2 regions of the Myceligenerans crystallogenes genome follow, and region 1 is predicted to be linked to the other one. Evidence: riboswitches for the same ligand, from Rfam matches in the RefSeq annotation. Region 1 holds a riboswitch; the other holds the start of a gene.
The links. A riboswitch is a leader RNA that binds a small molecule or an ion and turns the genes downstream of it on or off. The one in region 1 is predicted to bind S-adenosylmethionine.
Positions count from the first base shown of each region.

Region 2: another riboswitch for S-adenosylmethionine. It lies ahead of ABD208_RS12345 (aminotransferase class V-fold PLP-dependent enzyme); the one in region 1 lies ahead of metE (5-methyltetrahydropteroyltriglutamate--homocysteine S-methyltransferase).

Region 1 covers NZ_BAAANL010000004.1:283,451-289,077, reverse strand. The annotation lists gene ABD208_RS11550 (lysophospholipid acyltransferase family protein) at 1-66, opposite strand, end outside; gene ABD208_RS11545 (NYN domain-containing protein) at 139-1,386, opposite strand; SAM riboswitch class I at 1,463-1,561, shown strand; gene ABD208_RS11540 (methylenetetrahydrofolate reductase) at 1,572-2,516, shown strand; SAM riboswitch class I at 2,587-2,679, shown strand; gene metE (5-methyltetrahydropteroyltriglutamate--homocysteine S-methyltransferase) at 2,684-5,086, shown strand; gene ABD208_RS11530 (hypothetical protein) at 5,163-5,627, opposite strand, start outside.
Region 2 covers NZ_BAAANL010000004.1:477,018-482,644, reverse strand. The annotation lists gene ABD208_RS12350 (mechanosensitive ion channel family protein) at 1-742, opposite strand, end outside; gene ABD208_RS12345 (aminotransferase class V-fold PLP-dependent enzyme) at 865-2,325, opposite strand; SAM riboswitch class IV at 2,356-2,471, opposite strand; gene ABD208_RS12340 (rhodanese-like domain-containing protein) at 2,694-3,197, shown strand; gene ABD208_RS12335 (O-succinylhomoserine sulfhydrylase) at 3,284-4,486, shown strand; gene ABD208_RS12330 (S8 family serine peptidase) at 4,667-5,627, shown strand, end outside.

The DNA of each region.
Region 1 (5,627 bases):
GACCCGCGGCCGCAGGAGCGCGAAGATCAGGAGCGAGAGGATGAGCTTGAGTACCCGGTAGGTCACCCGCACATTGTGCCCTGGCACACCGCCCCCGAGGGGAATCCGACCAAACCGCCGGATGTGATCAACACGACGTCAGCGCGCGGTCACCAGGTAGTCGTCGGCGTCGTCGTCCCAGGTCAGGTCGATCGCCCCCGCCGTCTGCGCGGCCTTGGCGAACTGCAGGAACCCGCGGTACCCGAGCGCCTTCTCCGAGAAGTCCGGCCGCTCCTTGCGCACCCGGTTCTTCAGCCCCGACAGCACGGCGTTCCCGCCCGACCCCTGCACCACCGCACGCAGCAGCGCGAACGCGGAGTCCGCGTTGCCCGCCTCGGGCAGGGAGACCTCCGGGTCGCCCTTCGACGGGCCGTCCGACAGCACGACGAACCCGCGCTCCGCCAGGAACCGCAGGAACTCGCCGAACGTCCGGAACCCGTAGTCGGACTCGCTGAACGTCGGGTCCTTGCGCACCAGCGTCCGCTTCAGCATGGACGCGGTCACCGACCCCTCGGCGGACGCCTGCATGTCCTTGAGCGTCTGCGCGACCCGTACCTCCATGGTCGGCGACTCGCCGCCCGGCTCGTCGGCCTCGTCGTCCTGGACGTCGTCGTGCACGCCGACGTCGGCCGGCTCGGGCGTCGCCTTCGGCTTCCGGCGCCGGCCCGACGACGACGCCGCCCGGCCCTTGGCACCCGTCTCGTCCTTCGCGGCGGGTTCCTCCGGGGCCACCGGCTCCGCGGCCTCGGCCTCGGGGGCCTTCTCCGCGAGTTCCTCGCTCGGCACGGCCCTGGCGCGCGCGCCGGCCGCCGTCCCGGCCCGGCGTCGTCCGCGGGACTTCGGCGCCGGGGCCGGGGCCTCGTCCGGCACGTCCACGCCTTCCAGGCGGTCGTAGAAGAGGAACTCGTCGCAGGCGGCGGGCAGCAGGCGCGACGTCGACAGCTCCACGCCGACGCCGATCACCCGCTTGTTCAGCTCCCGCAGCTTGTGCACGAGCGGCGAGAAGTCGCTGTCCCCGGTGCACATCACGAACGTGGAGATGTAGTCGCGCTCGAAGGCCATCTCGATGACGTCGACGACCATCTTGATGTCGGCGGCGTTCTTCCGGGAGGCCCCCATCCGCTGCGGCATCTCGATCAGCTCGACCTGGTGCCGCGTCAGCGCGCGGCGGTCCTCGTCGAAGTACGACCAGTCCGCGTACGCGCGGCGCACCACGACCCTGCCGCGCACCGCGAGGGCGTCGGCGATGGGCCCGAAGTCGAACTGCATGCCGCCCAGGTGCTCCCGGGCACCGAGCGCAAGGTTCTCGTAGTCGATGAAGACGGCGAGGCGCTCTTCGTTGTCCATGCCTGCCACCCTACGCGCCGTCTCGGCACGTGAGCACGACAACGATCCGGTCGTGGACATGTGTGACGATACTTGCCGTCCATCAAGAGCGGTCGAGAGTCCTGGCTCGTCGACACCGCAGCAACCTGCCGGCCTCCGGGCGCGGGCAAGGTGCTAACGCCAGGCCCGATGGGAGCATCATTTTCATGGCAGTCGAGACGCCGCACCCGAGCCGCCCGACGATCTCCTTCGAGCTCATGCCGCCGCGCCGTCCCGACGCCGCGCCGAAGTTCTGGGAGACCGCGCAGCGGCTCGTCGCGACACGTCCCGACTTCATCTCCGTCACCTACGGCGCGGGCGGCGGCGACCGCGCCACCGCGCGCAACGTCGTGAGCAAGCTGCTGCAGGGCACGCCCGTCCTGCCGGTGGCCCACCTGACCTGCGTCGGCGCGTCCCGCGAGGACGTGTCGGAGGTGATCGACGACTTCTTCGAGGCCGGGGTCCGCACGTTCCTCGCCCTGCGCGGCGACCCGCCGAAGGACCAGCCGGACTGGCGCCCGGCCGCCGACGGCGTGCACTCCAGCACCGAGCTGGTCCGCCTGCTGCGCGACCTCGACGCCCGGCGCTGCGCCGCCAGCCCCGCGAACGCGCTGCGGGGCGCGGCCAAGCCGCTCACCATCGCCGTCGCCACGTTCCCGGACGGGAACCCCGGCGCCGGCACGACCCGCGAGCAGGAGGTGGCCCGCCTGCTGGAGAAGCAGGAGGCAGGCGCCTCCTTCGCGATCACCCAGCTGTTCTACGAGCCCGATTCGTACACGGGGTTCACGACGGCGGCCCGGAAGGCCGGGGTCACGATCCCGATCCTGGCCGGCATCCTCCCCGCCACGGAGCCGCGCCGCCTGCGCCGGGTGCACGAGCTGACCGGCGTCGTCCCGCCGCCGGGCCTGCTCGCGGAGCTCGACGGCCTGCAGCTCGACGACGGCTCACCCGACGTCGAGGCCCAGCACGAGCGCGGCATCGAGTACACGGTGCGGCTCGCCCGGGCCGTCCTCGACGCGGGCACGCCCGGCATCCACGTGTACACGTTCAACAAGCACCGTCCGGCGCTGGACCTGCTGTCCGCCGCCGGACTCACGACAACCCCGGCCTGAGCCGGGGTCCGGAGGGCCCGCACGACGACGTCCGCCGGGCGGCCCTCACGCCTCCTCCCGGAGGCATGTTCACCCATCCAGAGCGGCCGAGAGACCTGGCTCCGTGACGCCGCAGCAACCACCCCTGCCGGGGCACGGTGCTCAATGCCAGGTGCGATGGAGTAGAGATGACCGAGAGCAATCTGCCCTCATTCCCCCACGCCACGGTGCTCGGCTACCCGCGCATCGGGCGACGGCGCGAGCTGAAGCGCGCGCTGGAGTCGTACTGGTCGGGAAGGACGACGGAGGAGGACCTGGAGCGCACGTCCCACGACCTGCGCCTCGCCACGGTCCGCCGCCTGGCCGAGCTGGGCCTGGAGGCGGGCAACGCCGCGATCCCGGGCTCGTTCTCCCGTTACGACCAGGTGCTGGACATCACGTTCACGCTGGGCGCGATCCCGTCCCGCTTCACGGACGGCGCACAGGACGCCGGCTACTTCGACCTGGCGCGCGGCACCGCCGCGCAGCCGCCGCTCGAGCTGACCAAGTGGTTCGACACGAACTACCACTACCTCGTCCCGGAGATCGGCCCGTCCACGCCGATCTCGTTCGCCGACGACCGCATCGTCCGCGAGTTCACCGAGGCCGCGCGCCCGTCCGACGGCGGGATTCCCGTGGTGACGCGCCCGGTCGTCGTCGGCCCGGTCACGTACCTCCTGCTGAGCAAGCCGGAGGACGGCGCCCCCGAGGACTTCTCGCCGCTGTCCCGCCTGGACGACGTCGTCGCCGCGTACCGCGAGCTCCTCGCCGCGCTCGCCGCCGCGGGCGCCCCCTGGGTACAGCTCGACGAGCCGGCGCTGGTCAGCGACCTCATCGCCGCGGACCACGAGACCGTGTCCGACGCCGTCCGCCGCGCGTACGCCGGGCTCACCGCCGCGGCCGCCGGGACCGAGCGCCCGCAGATCCTGGTCGCCGCGCCGTTCGGTGACCTGCGCCGCGCGTCGGGTGACCACCTGTCGGTGCTCGCCGGCACCGCCGTCGAGGCGATCGCCGTCGACCTGGTGCGCGGCAGCTCCCCGCTGCCGGGCAGCGGTTCCGGGGCGTCCGACGCCGCCTCCGCACCCGCGACGTCGTCGTCCACCGTTCCCGGGCTGGAGACCAAGACCCTGGTCGCGGGCGTGATCGACGGTCACAACATCTGGCGCGCGGATCTCGCCGCGAAGCTCGGCGTCCTGGAGACGCTCCGCGAGTCGGCCGGCGCCGCGGCGATCGCGGTCGGCACGTCCACGTCGCTGCAGCACGTGCCCCACGACGTCGACGACGAGCCGCGCCTCGACCCCGCGCTGGCCGGCTGGCTGGCGTTCGCCGACCAGAAGGTCGCCGAGGTCGTCACCCTGTCCCGCGCGCTGGCCGCGGGCCGGGACGCGGTGGCCCAGGAGCTCACGGCGTCGGCCGCCGCGGTGGCCGCGCGGGCGGAGGCGGCCGGCGTCGTCGTCCCGGAGGTCCGGGAACGCCTCGGCGAGCTGTCCGACGCGGACTTCGCCCGTGCCCCGTACGCCGATCGCGCCGCGGCGCAGCAGGCCCGGCTGAACCTGCCGCCGCTGCCCACCACCACGATCGGCTCGTTCCCGCAGACCTCCGAGATCCGCACCACGCGCGCCGCCTGGACGCGCGGCGAGATCGACGACGCCGAGTACACGACGCGGATCCGCGGGGAGATCGCCCGCGTGATCGAGCTGCAGGAGGAGCTGGGCCTGGACGTGCTCGTGCACGGCGAGCCGGAGCGCAACGACATGGTGCAGTACTTCGCGGAGCGGCTCGCCGGCTTCGCGACGACGGTGCACGGCTGGGTGCAGTCGTACGGCTCGCGCTGCGTGCGGCCGCCGATCCTGTGGGGCGACGTGTCGCGCCCGGAGCCGATCACGGTGCCGTGGACGCAGTACGCGGCGTCGCTCACCGACAAGCCCGTCAAGGGGATGCTCACCGGCCCGGTGACCATCCTGGCCTGGTCGTTCGTGCGCGACGACCAGCCGCTGCGCGACACCGCGAACCAGGTCGCGCTCGCGCTGCGCGACGAGGTCGCGGACCTGGAGGCGGCCGGGACCGGCATCGTCCAGGTCGACGAGGCCGCGCTGCGTGAGCTGCTGCCGCTGGACGCCGGTGCGCAGCCGGGCTACCTCGACTGGTCGGTGCGCTCGTTCCGCCTGGCGACCTCCGGCGCGGCGCCGTCGACCCAGATCCACACGCACCTGTGCTACTCGGAGTTCGGCGACGTCGTCGGCGCGATCGACGACCTCGACGCGGACGTCACGTCCGTCGAGGCCGCGCGGTCCCGCATGGAGATCGTGCCGGCGCTGGCCGCCACGGGCTACGCCCGCGGCATCGGCCCGGGGGTCTGGGACATCCACAGCCCGCGGGTACCGTCCGACGGCGAGATCACTGACCTGCTCAAGCTCGCCGTCGCGGAGATCGACCCGCGCCTGGTGTGGGTCAACCCGGACTGCGGGCTCAAGACCCGCGGCTACGGGGAGACGACGGCCAGCCTGACGAACCTGATCGCGGCGACCCGGCAGGTCCGCGAGACTCTCTGAGCGACGCCGAACGGCCGCCGTCATCCGGATGCGGGTGACGGCGGCCGTTCGTCAGCGGGTCGAGGGTCGGCGTCCGTCAGCCGGCGGACATCCATTTCCGGTCGGACGACGAGGTGAGGAACTGGGTCTCGTCCCCCGCGTACCTGACGATCCAGCTGCCGGAGGTGCGAGCCGTGAACGACTTCGCGTACGCGCCCTTCGAGTCGGTCGTGATCTTGGCCTTCAGCACCGGGTCGGCAGAGCCGGACGGGTCGAACCAGATCCGGACGGGCTCGTAGGGCAGCGCGTGGAAGCCCGACGGGTTGGTGCTGTCGGACTTGAGGGTGGGGACCTTGAGCGATCCCGAGACCCAGACCTTCTGACCCGTCCTGGCCGACGTGTCGCTCAACGCCGTGGTCAGCCTGGTCTTCTTGGAGACCTTGAAGCTGGCGACGCCGGAGGACGCCGGGAAGTCGATCTTGCCCCATCCGGACAGCGTGAACTTGCCCGCCACCGCCAGGTCGTACACGCTCGCGGGGTCGAAGCTGCTGAACGGGAAGAC
Region 2 (5,627 bases), 190 kb from region 1:
GGGTACCGGCCTGGGCGGACGCGCTGTCCATCGCGGCCAGCCAGCCCTCCCAGCGCGCGCGCATCGGGCCGATGAGACCACCGCCGACACCCACGACGACGACGCCGACGATCGCGGCGAGAACCGCGGTCATCACCGAGGTGGTCACGGAAACCGCGATACCGACCTGGTTGAGCGCCGCGACGATTCCGAAGAACAGGATCGCGATGTGGGCGATCTTCGCCAGCATGGGGCCGTAGGACACGCCCCCCATGCTCGCCATGATCAGATCCTTGACGGCATTCGCGATGGCACCGGCGATCACCACGATGACAATTGCCACCACGAGCTTCGGGAGCCACGCGACGATGTCGTTGACGATCTGCGTCACCGGGTTGGTGGGCCCGAAAGCGCTGAGCGCGAGCTGCAGGACGATCAGCAGGATGAAGTAGTAGATGATCTTGGTCAGCAGCGTGATCGGCTCGATTCCCGAGCCGCCCAGCAAACGCCCCGCGCCCGCCTTGTCGAGAACCTTGGTGAACCCGATCCGGTTCAGGATCATGCCGACGAACTTGGACACCGCCTTGGCGATGATCCAGCCGATCAGAAGAATGACGAGGAACACGAGCAGCTTCGGGACGAAGCTTGCGACCGAGCTCCACGCACTTGTCAGGCCTGACATCCAGTCCATGATTTTCCCCTCTCCCCCTCCGAGATGATTCTCGTGATGCCCGGGGGTTTTACCCCCGGGCACGTCCGGCACCTCTCGAACGTAGCCCGACGAGGGCTAACTCGCGCGCGCAAGAAATGCGGTGAAGGGAAATCAATAACGGTACTGGGGCTATCGCCCCAGGTCAGCCGCCATTCAAGGGAATTTCACACATGTCAGACTTCGTCGGGTAGGCAGCCCACTGCCTCGGCCAGGTAGCCCGCCGCGGCGGTGGCCAGCAGGCCGGCCAGCCCGGACCCCTCCGGCACCGGCCGCGGGTCGTCGACGACGATCCACAGCCCGTCGACGACGTCGTACCTCCCCCGCGGCCCGTCCTCGACGAGCGCGCGCACGGCGGCCAGCAGCCGCTCGATCTCCTCGCCGGCGGTGCCGACGCCGACGGACGCCCGCACGGCCCCGGCGTCGAACCCGAGACGGCCGAGCAGCGGGTGCGCGCAGAACCTGCCGTCGCGCACCCCGATGCCGTGCTCGGCCGACAGGTACGCGGCCACCAGCCCCGGGTCGTACCCCGTGACGTTGAAGGTGACGACGCCGACCGGGTCGGCGGCGTCGGTCCACACCCGGACGACCGACACGCGGTCGATCGCCTCGAGGCCGTCCACGAGGCGGCGCCGCAGCGCGCTCTCGTGCTCGTGCACGCGGGCGGGGTCCAGCGCGGCCAGCGCCTCGCACGCCGCGGCCAGCGCGACGGCGCCGATGACGTTCGGCGAGCCCGCCTCGTGCCGGGCGGGGCCCTCGTGCCACTCCGTCGTGCCGGTGCGCACGCGCCGGACGGCGCCGCCTCCCGCGAGGTACGGCGTCCCGGCGTCGAGCCAGTCGCGGCGGCCGATCAGCACGCCCGCGCCGTACGGCGCGTACGTCTTGTGCCCGGAGAAGGCCAGGTAGTCGACGCCGGTGTCCGCCAGCGAGAAGCGGCGGTGGGGCACGAGCTGCGCGCCGTCGAGGACGATGCGCGCACCGTTCTCGTGGGCGGCTGCCACCAGGTCGCCGACCGGAAGGGACTCGCCGGTCACGTTGGACGCGCCGGTGACCGCGAGCAGCGCGTACGGCGCACCCGCCGCGGCGGCGCCGGCCAGTTCCTCCCGGACCTGGGCCACGGTCCCGGCGACGGTCGGGCCGCCGGACAGCACCGTCGCGTCGGCCTCGCGCTGCCAGGGCAGGAAGTTGGCGTGGTGCTCGACGTCGAGCACGAGCACGCGGCCCGGTCCGCCGTCGGCTCCCGCCGGGACGCAGCCCGCGAGGAGGTTGAGGGAGTCGGTGGTGTTACGGGTGACGACCGTCAGGTCGCCCTCGCGCGCCCCGACGAACGCGCCGATCGCCTGGCGGGCCGCCTCGTAGAGCGCCGTGGAGACCTGCGACAGGTAGCCGGCGCCGCGATGCACGCTCGCGTACAGCGGCAGGGTCTCCGCGACGCGCTGCGCCACGGACTCCAGGGCCGGTGCCGACGCGGCCACGTCGAGGTTCGCGTACGTGACCCGCCGCCCGTCCACGAGGGGCACGTACGTGTCGTGCCCGACGACGGGCAGGAGCGGGGCGACGTTCGTCACATCGCCCGGAGCCGCTGCCCCGGAAGCCTCGGTGGTGTCGATCTTGGTGATGCCGGTCGTCGCCGTCATGCCGTCCTCCAGTACATCCTGGGGGAACCCTCCCCGCACTTGTCGCACGCGTTCTCGCGTACGACCAGGTCGTCACCCGGGGCACCCCACCGCGGTAGGAGGGTTGCCGGTCAGCCAGCCGGGGCTTAGCGCTGAATCTCATGACCCGCGGTCATCCTGCGACCCGGTTGCAGCAGCGTCAACGAGCGTCCACATTTTGGTCCCGTCCTGTGGGCAGCCCGCGGCCCTGGCGTACGATTCCGAACGACCATCCCGAGCGGGCGAGTGACGTGGCACGTCGACCCCGCAGCAACCCGCGGGAGACCCGCGCGCACCGGACGCGGGCGACCGGCCCAGGGTGCTACCGCCACGACCGATGGAGGAGTGCGATGACCGACCCCGGTAACCCCACCCAGGCCCAGCCCGAACCGCGGCCCTTCGACGCGAGCAGCGTGCGTCCCGCCGCCGGTTACGCAGGCGACATCACCCCGCAGCAGGCCTGGGACCTCCTCGCCGGCGAGCCCGGCGCCGTCCTCGTGGACGTCCGTACCGAGGGCGAGTGGCGCACGATCGGCGTGCCCGACGCCGCCTCCCTGGGCAAGGACGTCGTGTTCACGCAGTGGGTGCACGCCGACGGCCGCCCGAACCCGGCGTTCCTGGAGGAGCTGAAGTCGGGCGTCGGCGAGAGCACCGGCCCCGTCGTCTTCCTGTGCCGCTCCGGCCAGCGCTCGATCGGCGCGGCGCGGCTCGCCACCAGCGCGGGCATCGCGCCGTCGTACAACGTGCTCGAGGGCTTCGAGGGCCCGGCAGGGCCCGACGGCGTGCGGAACCACAACGGCTGGAAGGTCCGCGAGCTGCCCTGGAAGGGCATCATCGACGAGGCCGGCGCGTGACGACCGGCGAGCACGAGGAGCGACGGAGGCTGAGCACCGGCGCCTCCCCCGCCGGCGGCATCCCGGGCGGGTCCGGGCGCAAGCCCCTGCCCGCCAACGCCCGTCCCCGGACCCTCGCCGTGCGTGCGGGCCACGCGCGCTCCGAGTTCCAGGAGACGAGCGAGGCCGTCTTCCTCACGCAGGGCTACACCTACGACTCCGCCGCCGACGCCGAGGCCGCCTTCAAGGGCGACCTCGACCGGTTCGTGTACTCCCGCTACGGCAACCCGACCGTGCACACGTTCGAGGAGCGGCTGCGCGTCCTGGAGGGCGCCGAGGCCTGCTACGCGACGGCCAGCGGCATGTCGGCGGTGTTCACCGCGCTGGCGGCGCTGGTCCGGAGCGGCTCGCGGATCGTGGCGGCGCGGGCCCTGTTCGGGTCGAGCGTCGTGATCTTCGACGAGATCCTCGCCAAGTGGGGCGTGCGGACGGACTACGTGGACGGGCACGTGCTCGCCCAGTGGGAGGAGGCGCTGGCCACGCCGGCCGACGTCGTGTTCTTCGAGACGCCGTCGAACCCCATGCAGGACATCGTGGACGCCCGCGCCGTGTGCGAGCTCGCCCACCAGGCCGGCGCCACCGTGATCCTCGACAACGTGTTCGCGACGCCGCTGCTGCAGCAGCCGCTGGAGCTCGGCGCCGACGTCGTCGTCTACTCCGCGACCAAGCACATCGACGGCCAGGGCCGCGTGCTGGGCGGCGCCGTCCTCGGCTCCGAGGAGTTCATCACCGGGCCCGTGCAGACGCTGATCCGCAACACCGGGCCGTCGCTGTCGCCGTTCAACGCGTGGACGCTGCTCAAGGGGCTGGAGACGCTGCCGGTGCGGGTGGCGGCGCAGTCGGCGTCGGCCGTCGAGGTGGCGCAGGCGCTGGAAGGGTTCGACGGCGTGACAGGCGTGCGCTACCCGTTCCTGGACTCGCACCCGCAGGTGGAGCTGGCCCGGTCGCAGATGTCGGGCGGCGGGACGGTCGTGACCTTCGACCTGCGGGTCCCGCCCGGGTCCGACGACGACGCCGCGAAGAAGCGCACCTTCGCCTTCCTCGACGCGCTGCGGGTCATCGACATCTCCAACAACCTCGGCGACGCCAAGTCCCTGATCACGCACCCGGCGACGACGACGCACCGCAAGCTCGGCGCGGAGGGCCGCGCGGCGGTCGGCATCACGGGGACCACGGTCCGGCTCTCGGTGGGCCTGGAGGACGTCCGGGACCTCGTCGAGGACGTCGAGCAGGCCCTCGCGGCGCACTGATTCACGCGATCTCCGAAAAACTTCCTTCTTCGGCCACAACGCTTTGGACCGTGTGATCCAGGTCACCATCCACCCTGCCTACTTTGATTGTTTCGCCTGGTAGGCCGGGTTTACGTTCGGGGAACGATCGCCGGCGGACGCCGGTGATCGTCTCCCCAGAACGAGGAAGGGATCTCCTCAATGCGTACCCGAGCAACCGCCGCCGCGGCCCTCGCCGTGGCGCTGCTGACCAGCGGAGGCGCGATACCCAGCGCCTTCGCCGCGCCCACGGCACCACCTGCGGCAGCTCCACGGACCGTCGCGAAGCCCGTCACCGTCACGCTCCTGACCGGCGACCGCGTGCAGGTCACCACGGCGCCGGACGGCACCCGGTCGGTCGCCGTCCGCCCCGCCGCGGGCCGCGGCGACATCGCCTTCTTCCAGCGCACCGCGGGCGAGCGCTTCTACGTCATCCCCGCGGACGTCGCCGGGCTCGTGGGCGAACAGCTCGACGAGGCCCTGTTCGACGTCGCCGGGCTCGCCGACGCGGGGTTCGGCAACCGCGGCACGCTGCCGGTGATCGTGCAGCAGGCGGAGCACGGCACCTCGGCCCGGAGCGGGAACGCCTCGACGCTCGCGTCCGGCCCCGGCTGGGCGGAGGCGGGCGTCACGCCCGCACGCGTCCTCGAGTCCGTCAACGCGGTGTCCGACGACGTCGACGCCGCCGCCGGGGCGAAGCTGATCGACGCCCTGCTCGAGCAGACCGGCACGGCCGGCGTCACCACCTTCGCCGCGGGCGACGCACCCGAGATCGCGCACGTCTGGCTGGACGCCCCGGTCCAGGCGCTCGACGCGGACTCGGCGCCGCAGATCGGCGCGCCGCAGGCCTGGGAGGCCGGGTACACCGGCGCGGGCGTCAAGGTGGCGGTGCTCGACACCGGCATCGACGCGACACACCCCGACCTCGACGAGCTGGTCGTGGCGAAGAAGGACTTCTCCGGCACGGGCTCGGTCAAGGACGGCCACGGGCACGGCACGCACGTCGCCTCGATCGTCGCGGGCTCCGGCGAGGCGTCCGGCGGCGAGAACTCCGGCATGGCGCCGGGCGCCGACCTCATGGTCGGCAAGGTGCTGACCGACGACGGGTACGGCGACACGTCGT